Regions from separate parts of the Pseudomonas sp. SWRI18 genome, predicted to be linked through region 1. Evidence: predicted binding sites of a transcription regulator. Region 1 holds the regulator's gene; each other region holds the start of a gene.
What was found. Region 1 encodes FliA, which starts transcription of late flagellar genes. Its sites were predicted from a motif close to CTAAAGTTTNNNNNNNNNNNGCCGNTAA; they were not measured.
Positions count from the first base shown of each region.

Region 2: a site for FliA is predicted at 1,543-1,570, ahead of H0Z09_RS06645 (methyl-accepting chemotaxis protein). Genes of this name have one in related genera too.
Region 3: a site for FliA is predicted at 1,400-1,427, ahead of H0Z09_RS08485 (methyl-accepting chemotaxis protein). Genes of this name have one in related genera too.

Region 1 covers NZ_JACCQQ010000030.1:3,660-6,912, forward strand. Annotated here, with positions in the region: gene flhF (flagellar biosynthesis protein FlhF) at 1-35, shown strand, start outside; gene fleN (flagellar synthesis regulator FleN) at 141-974, shown strand; gene fliA (RNA polymerase sigma factor FliA) at 971-1,711, shown strand; gene H0Z09_RS24750 (chemotaxis response regulator CheY) at 1,881-2,255, shown strand; gene H0Z09_RS24755 (protein phosphatase CheZ) at 2,274-3,062, shown strand; gene H0Z09_RS24760 (chemotaxis protein CheA) at 3,074-3,253, shown strand, end outside.
Region 2 covers NZ_JACCQQ010000004.1:28,541-31,793, forward strand. Annotated here, with positions in the region: gene H0Z09_RS06635 (LysR substrate-binding domain-containing protein) at 1-322, opposite strand, end outside; gene H0Z09_RS06640 (aldo/keto reductase) at 442-1,437, shown strand; gene H0Z09_RS06645 (methyl-accepting chemotaxis protein) at 1,628-3,253, shown strand, end outside.
Region 3 covers NZ_JACCQQ010000005.1:197,081-200,333, forward strand. Annotated here, with positions in the region: gene H0Z09_RS08475 (ATP-binding protein) at 1-910, shown strand, start outside; gene H0Z09_RS08480 (response regulator) at 907-1,365, shown strand; gene H0Z09_RS08485 (methyl-accepting chemotaxis protein) at 1,473-2,681, shown strand; gene H0Z09_RS08490 (response regulator) at 2,692-3,060, shown strand; gene H0Z09_RS08495 (STAS domain-containing protein) at 3,081-3,253, shown strand, end outside.

The DNA of each region.
Region 1 (3,253 bases):
ACCTTTACCACAACCCGGCAAAACGGGTGGGATAGGTCAGGATGAACACCATGAAATGTATCTACATCGATGGTCTGCAAGCGATTCACGCGGCCAAGCCATGTAGCCTGCGTCTAAGCAAGACAAGGTAAAGAAATAAAATGGGCAGCATGCATCCCGTACAGGTGATCGCGGTGACCGGCGGCAAAGGTGGCGTCGGGAAAACTAACGTGTCAGTGAATTTGTCCCTGGCCCTGGCAGAGCTTGGCCGCCGCGTCATGCTGCTGGATGCTGACCTGGGGCTGGCGAACGTCGACGTTCTGCTGGGGCTGACGCCCAAGCACACCCTCGCCGATGTGATCGAGGGCCGCTGCGAGCTGCGCGATGTGCTGTTGCAGGGCCCCGGTGGCATCCGCATCGTGCCGGCCGCCTCCGGTACCCAGAGCATGGTGCACCTGAGCCCGGCGCAGCATGCCGGCCTGATCCAGGCCTTCAGCGACATAGGCGACAACCTCGACGTGCTGGTGATCGACACCGCCGCCGGGATCGGCGAGTCCGTGGTCAGCTTTGTGCGCGCCGCGCAGGAAGTGCTGCTGGTGGTCTGCGATGAACCCACCTCGATCACCGACGCCTACGCCCTGATCAAACTGCTTAATCGCGACTACGGCATGAACCGCTTCCGCGTCCTGGCCAACATGGCCCAGAGCCCGCAGGAAGGGCGCAACCTGTTCGCCAAGTTGACCAAGGTCACGGATCGCTTTCTCGATGTCGCCTTACAATACGTTGGCGCAGTTCCCTACGACGAGTGTGTGCGCAAGGCTGTGCAAAAGCAGCGTGCGGTCTACGAAGCGTTCCCTCGTTCCAAATGCGCATTGGCGTTCAAGGCTATTGCCCAGAAGGTCGATACCTGGCCGTTGCCCGCCAATCCGCGGGGGCATCTGGAGTTTTTCGTCGAGCGATTGGTGCATCAGACGAGCGCAGGACCGGTGCTATGACAGCGAACGGCTACAACGCCTATAAGAAATCCGCCCGTGACAGCCAGGGCGAGTTGATCGAGCGCTACGCGCCGTTGGTCAAGCGCATTGCCTACCACCTGTTGGCACGCCTGCCCGCGAGCGTCCAGGTCGAAGACTTGATCCAGGCCGGCATGATCGGCCTGCTCGAAGTGTCGACCAAATATGACGCGAGCAAGGGTGCCAGTTTCGAGACGTATGCGGGGATCCGTATCCGTGGCGCGATGCTCGACGAGGTGCGCAAGGGTGATTGGGCGCCGCGTTCGGTGCACCGCAATACGCGCATGGTCAGTGACGCAATTCGCGCAATTGAAGCAAAAACCGGTCGCGACGCTAAAGATCACGAAGTTGCGGCCGAACTCCAATTGAGTCTCGACGATTATTACGGGATTTTGAACGATACCTTGGGCAGCCGCCTGTTCAGTTTCGACGACCTGTTGCAGGACGGCGAACACGAAGGGCTGCATGAGGACGGCGCGAGCGCTCATATGGAGCCATCGCGCGACCTGGAGGATGAACGCTTCCAGGGGGCGTTGGCGGACGCGATTGCCAATTTGCCGGAGCGTGAGCGGCTGGTGTTGGCGCTGTACTACGACGAAGAGCTGAACCTCAAGGAAATCGGTGAGGTCCTGGGGGTCAGCGAATCGCGGGTCAGCCAGTTGCATAGCCAGTGCGCAGCCCGCTTGCGGGGGCGTTTGGGAGAGTGGCGAGCGCGCTGACAGGCAGTGTGGGGGGCACTGCAGACGATACCGCGAGGGCGCCAAGCCTTTGCGGGTTCGGCCCGTGGTGCCCCCGGCAGTCCTTTTTGTGTAATGCCTGTTGATTGAAATGGCGCGTCCAGGTGCTGGGCGCGTTTAAGACTGCTTGGAGGTCGAATTGGACAAGAACATGAAAATCCTCATCGTTGATGACTTCTCAACGATGCGGCGGATCATAAAAAACCTGTTGCGTGACCTTGGGTTCACTAACACGGTCGAGGCGGACGACGGCATTACCGCGATTCCGATCCTCAACAGCGGGAGCATCGACTTTCTGGTAACGGACTGGAACATGCCTGGCATGACCGGTATCGACTTGCTGCGCCACGTGCGTGCCGACGAAAAACTGCGCAGCCTTCCCGTGTTGATGGTGACCGCCGAAGCCAAGCGTGAGCAGATCATCGAAGCCGCCCAAGCCGGGGTAAACGGTTACGTGGTCAAGCCATTCACTGCATTGGCCTTGAAAGAGAAGATCGAAAAAATCTTCGAACGCATCCACGGCTAATGCCATCGCGGGGGAGCTATGGAGCATAAAGAAACGTCACAGGGCGACTTTGAGTCGACCCTGAAAAAGCATGCTCACCAGTTGGTCGAAAGCCTTGAAAAAGGCCAGTTCGGCGACGCGGTGCAGTTAATCCATGAGCTCAACCAGACCCGTGACCGCGGCCTGTACCAGGAAGTGGGCAAGCTCACGCGCGAGCTGCACAGTGCGATCGTCAATTTCCAGATTGACCCGCACATGCCCCAGGCCGAAGAAATCTCGCAGATCACCGATGCCACCGAACGCCTGTCCTATGTGGTCAGGCTGACCGAGGCGGCGGCCAACCGCACCATGGACCTGGTGGAAAACGCCACGCCTTTGGTCAATGGCATGGCCACCGAAGCCCAGGCGCTCAGCGTTGACTGGGGCCGTTTCATGCGCCGTGAAGTCGGGGCTGAAGAGTTCCGTGAATTGGCGCGTCGGGTCGAAGGGTTCTTGTCACGCAGCGAGCAGGAAAACCGCACGGTTTCCAGCAACCTCAACGACATTCTGCTCGCCCAGGATTACCAGGACCTTACCGGCCAGGTGATCAAGCGTGTGACCCAATTGGTCACCGAAGTGGAAAGCAACTTGCTCAAATTAGTGCTGATGGCAGGCCAGGTAGACCGCTTTGCAGGCATCGAACATGACCGCGAAGCGATCCTCTCGGAAAAAGATCCACAAAAACATCTCGCCAAGGGTGAAGGTCCGCAGATTCATGCCGATAAACGTGAAGACGTTGTATCGGGTCAAGATGATGTCGATGACCTGTTATCCAGTTTAGGCTTCTAAGGAGCACACCCATGAGCTTCGGCGCCGATGAAGAAATCCTTCAGGATTTCCTTGTAGAGGCCGGCGAAATTTTAGAGCAACTGTCCGAGCAACTGGTCGAGCTGGAAAGCCGACCGGATGATGCGAACCTGCTCAATGCAATTTTTCGCGGTTTTCACACTGTAAAAGGGGGCGCCGGCTTCCTCCAGCTC
Region 2 (3,253 bases), on a different contig from region 1:
TCACCAGGAAACGCCCGATACCCGAGGGCATATCAATGCTCAAGATGCCACGCGGGTTCAGCCGGCTCGCCGAAAACACCGCTTCGGTTTCCTCGAGGTCCGACAGCAGTTGTACGCAGCGCTGGTAGTACGCGGCGCCATCCAATGTGGGGCTGACCTGCCGCGTGGTGCGTTGCAACAGCTGCACGCCCAGGTGCGCTTCCAACTGCTTGATCAGCACCGTCACCGAGGCGCGCGGCAGTTGCAGGCTGTCGGCCGCCTTGGCGAAGCCACGCAGTTCGACGATCCGGGTAAACACGCGCATCGCGTTGAAACGGTCCACGTTGCAGCTCCCTTGAGCAGATTGTTTAGATAATACGAATAGTGATAGTGCTTTTAGCCGGTTTATCCCGACTTTGTCGAGCGTAACAATGCGAGCCTACCCACACAGGAGCTCTACCGATGCACACACGTCAACTCGGCACCCACGGCCCGTTCGTCTCCGCCATCGGCCTCGGCTGCATGGGCATGAGCGATTTCTACGCGCCCGGCAGCGACACCCGGGAAGCCGTCGCGACCCTGCACCGGGCGCTGGAGCTGGGCATCAACTTTCTCGACACCGCCGACATGTACGGTCCTCACACCAACGAACAGTTGATCGGCAAGGCCATCGCCGGCAAACGTGAGCAAGTGTTCCTGGCCAGCAAGTTCGGCATCGTGCGTGACCCGGCCCAGCCCACGTCCCGTGGCGTGGATGGCCGCCCCGAATACGTGCGCCAAGCCATCGACGGCACGCTGCGGCGCCTGGGTGTGGACACGCTGGACCTTTACTACCAGCACCGCATCGACCCGGATGTGGCCATCGAAGAAACCGTCGGCGCCATGGCCGAGTTGGTGCAACAGGGCAAGGTGCGTTACCTGGGCCTGAGCGAAGCCAGCGCCGCGACCCTGGAACGCGCGCACAAGGTGCACCCGATCAGCGCGTTGCAAAGTGAATATTCGCTGTGGAGCCGCGACCAGGAACACAACGGCTGCCTCGCCGCCTGCCAACGCCTGGGCATCGCATTCGTGCCCTACAGCCCGTTGGGCCGAGGCTTCCTGACCGGCGCGCTGCAAAGCCCGGATGACTTCGACGCCGATGACTACCGCCGCTTTAGCCCGCGTTTCCAGGGCGAGAACTTCGCCAGGAACCTGCAACTGGTCCAGAAGGTGCAAGCGATGGCGGCCGACAAGGGCGTCAGCGCCGGGCAACTCGCGCTGGCTTGGGTGTTGGCACAGGGCGACTTCATCATTCCGATCCCCGGCACCAAGCAGCGCAAGTACCTGGAAGAAAACGCGGCAGCCGTTTCGATCAGCCTCAGCCCGACGGAGCTGGCAGCCCTGGACGCGATTTTCCCGAGCGATGCGGCAGCCGGCCAACGCTACCCCAAGGAAGTGATGGCGATGCTGGATATCTAGGGCCGTTCATGAACGCCCCATCTTTACCCAGGTGAAAAGGCCTTCAGGTGGATCAGCGATACGGGGCGCCGTTAAAAGCGCCCCGTTTTTCTTGCACATGCGTACCTAAAGCTGCGCCTTTCCAAGCCGATAGCCCTACGAAGCTCTAACAAAGCCGCGTCGACAATAAACGCTTCGTAAGGACGACCCCATGCCCCCACTGCGCTCCATCCAAGCCCGCTACACCCTGTTCCTGGTGCTGTTCGTCCTGGTGTTATTTGTGTTGACCGTAGTGGGTATCGGCCAGTTGGTCGCGCCCACGTTGCGCCATACCGAAGAACAGGTGGTGCTCAACCGCATCGCCGAGGTCGCCGTACAGATCCAGGGCGAGTTGAACAAGGTTCAGTCCCAGCAACGCACCATCACCCAGACCATCCCCTTGCTCGACAGTGATGCCATCGACAAGGTCCTGCCTGGGCTGGTCGATCAATATGGCGAGCTGAAGGTCTTCGGCGGCGGCATCTGGCCGTTGCCCAACCAGCGCACGCCTGGGCGCAACAAGCACAGCACGTTCTGGCACCGCGATGCGTCGGGCAAACTGGCGGTCAATACCTTCTGGAACAGCGACCCCGCGCCCAACTACTACGACCAGAGCTGGTACAAGGGCGGCCTGGCCTCGCCACGCGGCCAATGCGCCTGGGCCGCCGCCTACAAGGACGACGCCAGCCAGGAGCCACGCACCAACTGCGCCATGGCGATCCAGCGCGACGGCGCGCCATACGGTGTCGCCACCATCGACGTGACCCTGGGCTTCTTCAATGACCTGGTCGCCAGCAAAGAAAAAGACATCGGCGGGCAAATGCTGATCGTCGAAGGCGACGGCAAGATCATCAGCAACAGCACGCGCATCAGCAGCCCGGTGGTGTTGAAAAACATCAGCGAACTCACCGGCACCTCGGCGTTCGCCGCCCAGGTCAGCAAGGCCCTGGCCAACCGCGACCAGGCGCTGCAACGCAGCGAGTTCGACAACCAAGGCGTGGCCAGCACCTTTTACATGCGCCCCATCGCCGGCACGCCGTGGTTCCTCGCCACCGCCCTGCCCACTTCGCTGATCACCGCCCAGCGCGATGACGTGCTGGGTACTCTCGCGTTGCTGCAAATCCCGATGGTGTTGCTGCTGGTTCTGCTCGCGGTGTATGCGATCCGCCAACTGGTGCAGCGCATGACGAACCTTAAAGCCAACATCGACGCGTTGTCCGCCGGCGACGCCGACCTTACCCGTCGCATCACCATCCGCGCCGAAGACGAACTGGGCGCCATCGGCCACTCGGTGAACCGTTTTATTGTCTACCTGCAGAACATGATCGGCGAAGTCACCCAAGCCACCGGCGCCATGTCGTCGAGCCTTGAGCAACTGCAACGGACCTCGGCGCACACCAACCAGATCCTGGTGCGGCATGCCTCGGAGACCGACCAGACGGTCACCGCCATCACCGAAATGAGCTCCACCGCCGACACCGTTGCGCAGAACGCCGCCGAAACCGCTGCGTTCACCCAGCGCGCCAACGAGCACGCCGACCGCTCCCGCGTGGTTGTAGGTGAAGCGTCCAACAGCGTCAGCGCCTTGATCGGCGAAGTGTCCAGCGCCACCCACAGCGTGGAAAACATGCGCCAGGACGCCGCGCGCATCACTGAAACCCTCGGCGTGATCGGCGCGATTGCCGGCCAGACCAACCTGCTCGCCCTCAACGCCGCCATCGAAGCGGCGCGGGCCGGCGAGCAAGGCCGTGGTTTCGCGGTGGTCGCCGATGAAGTCCGCGCACTTGCCGCACGTACC
Region 3 (3,253 bases), on a different contig from region 1:
TATTGCGCCGATCCCGCTGGCGGGCGTGTTGCAAGAGGCGCTGACGCTGGTGTCGCCCATGGCCGCCGACGCGGGTATCCGTGTGCAGCCATTGCCGGTATTGGCGGCGGACACGGGTATCGTTGCCGACCGCCAACGCCTGACCCAGGTGCTGTTGAACCTGCTGTCCAATGCGATCAAATACAACCGGCGCGAAGGCCAGGTGAGCATCGAGGTCAGTATCAACGGGCCACGCATCGACGTGTCGGTGTGCGACACCGGCCACGGCATTGCGGCCGATCGCCTGGGGCAACTGTTCACGCCGTTCGAGCGCCTGGGCGCCGACCCGAATGTGGAAGGCAGCGGCCTTGGCTTGGCGCTGAGCAAAAGCCTGCTGGAAAACATGCACGGCCGCTTGACCGTGCACAGCCAGGCCGGTGTCGGCTCGCGCTTTACGCTGGAGCTGCCGTTCGTGCGCCTGCCGGGCTCCACGGCTCTCGCCGCGCCCGTCATCGACACCGCGTTGGCGCGCCCTGCTCCCGCCGTTCGCGCCTTCCTGGGCAAGGTACTGTGCATCGAAGACAACCTTTCCAGCCTGGCGCTGCTCGAAACCCTGCTGCAACGTCGGCCGGGCATAAAGCTGCTGTCGAGCATGCAAGGCCAACTGGGCCTGGACCTGGCCGCCCAGCATGGGCCGCAGTTGATCCTGCTGGATGTTTCGCTGCCGGACATCGACGGCGTGAAGGTGCTGCAACGCTTGCGCGACTCGCCGATCACCCGCCAAACCCCGGTGCTGATGATCACTGCTGACGCCAGCGACATTACTCGTCAAGCCTTGCAGGAAGCAGGCGCGACGGCGGTCCTGAGCAAACCCATCAATATCCCGGCGTTTCTTGCCCACCTCGACCAGTATTTCCCGGAGCCTGTGTGAACCTCGACCTGCGCATTCTGATCATCGACGACCAACGCCCGAACCTCGACCTGGTGGAGCAACTGCTGGCGCGCGAGGGGCTGACCAACGTGCTGAGCAGCACCGAGCCGCTGCGCACCCTGGAGCTGTTCAACAGTTTCGAACCGGACCTGGTGATTCTGGACTTGCACATGCCCGAGCTTGACGGCTTCGCGGTGCTGGAACAGCTCAACCGACGCATCCCCAACGGCGAATACCTGCCGATCCTGGTACTCACCGCCGACGCCACCCGCGAGACCCGCCTGCGCGCCCTGGCCCTCGGCGCGCGGGATTTCATCAGCAAGCCTTTGGATGCGCTGGAAACCATGTTGCGGGTCTGGAACCTGCTGGAAACCCGAGCGCTGTACACCACCTTGCGCCGGTTGGTGCCTGCGCAGCACATCCAACTGCTGCAACGGCGCGAAACGGCCGGCTGAAAGTAACCTGTCGGTCACAAACCGGATGAAAGGCCTAAAGTTGCGGGCGCTGGTGCGGATAACCCCTATGTTGTTTATATCCGCAACATCGTTCAGGGACCGAACTCATGACGCCGAGTCAATCCAGCCGTACCGCCCTTTCCGCCCCTCCGCGCTTTCTCTGGTTCGCTTTACTCCCGGTCGTCCCCGCCGTGGCGTGGATACTCGTGCAATCCGCCAGCCCCGCCAATCTCGCCGTCTGCGTGCTGCTGGTGCTGGTCGGCCTCGGGGCATGCGCCTTGAATACGCGGGCCCAACGTCAGGCGGTGCTGCACGCCCTGGTGCTGGAAGACCCTTCGATTGCCCAGGCCAGGCAAACCAGCCTGGATTCACGGGCACAGCTCGATGAAGTATTGCTCGGTGCCATGCCGATCTGGGCCAAGCACGTGGAAAGCTCGCGCCAGCTGACCGAAGACGCCATTGTGAGCTTGGCCAACCGCTTCACCGGGATTTCCGCGCGGCTGCAAGACACCGTACACGCCTCGCAGCAAGCCGCCGGCGAGCTGGATGGCCAGGCGGCCGACGGGGCGCTCAAGGTGTTGGCCCGCAGCGACAGCGAGTTGAGCCAGGTGATCGACTCCCTCAAGGCCACTCAATCGAGCCGTGACCAGACCCTGTCCCAAGTGCGCGGCCTTACCGCCTACACCGGTGAGCTGCGTACCATGGCGGCCGATGTGGCGGCCATCGCGGCGCAAACCAACTTGCTCGCCCTCAATGCGGCCATCGAGGCGGCGCGGGCCGGAGAAGCCGGTCGCGGGTTCGCGGTAGTGGCCGATGCGGTGCGCAGCCTGTCGAGCAAGTCCAGCGAGACCGGCCAGCAGATGTCCGCCAAGGTCGACATCATCAATAACGCGATTACCCAACTGGTGCAAGCGGCTTCCAGCAGCGCCGACCAGGACAGCCACTCGGTGGCCGCCTCCGAGCAAAGCATCCAGTCGGTGCTCGAGCGTTTTCAGAACATTACCGGTCACCTGGCCGAGTCCGCCGACCTGCTCAAGCAGGAAAGCTACGGGATTCGCGACGAGATGACCGAGGTGCTGGTCAACCTGCAGTTCCAGGACCGCGTCAGCCAGATCCTCAGTCACGTGCGCGACAACATGCACGCCCTGCATGAACACCTGCAGCAGGCCAGCCAGTCACCGGATGCACCGGTGGCCATCGATGCCCGGCAGTGGCTGGCACGCATGGAGTCCACCTACGCCACCGACGAGCAGCGCCGCACCCACCATGGCGAAGCGGCAGCGCAACAGAATTCTCAAGACATCACTTTCTTTTAGGGAGCCCCTCATGGCGAAGAATGTATTAGTGGTCGACGACTCCAGCAGCGTTCGGCAAGTAGTGGGTATTGCCTTGAAAAGCGCCGGTTACGACGTGATCGAGGCCAGCGATGGCAGGGACGCCCTGAACAAGCTCACCGGGCAGAAGGTGCACCTGATCATCAGCGACGTGAACATGCCGAACATGGACGGCATCACCTTCGTCAAGGAGGTCAAGAAGCTGGCCAACTACAAGTTCACCCCGATCATCATGCTGACCACCGAGTCCCAGGAATCGAAGAAAGCCGAAGGCCAGGCCGCCGGTGCCAAGGCCTGGGTGGTCAAGCCGTTCCAGCCAGCGCAGATGCTGGCGGCGGTGTCCAAGCTGATCCTGCCCTGATTGCGGCCGAGGAGTTTTCCATGCCGGTCACCCGCGAAACACTCGACGACACCGCCCACGTCGGCATCGACGGCGAACTGACCATCTATACGGTGGCCGAGCTGGCCGCCGCGCTGCTGCCACACATCGGCGCGGCGCCGCGCCTGCAGCTGGACCTGTCCCAGGTCACGGAAATGGACGGTGCCGGCCTGCA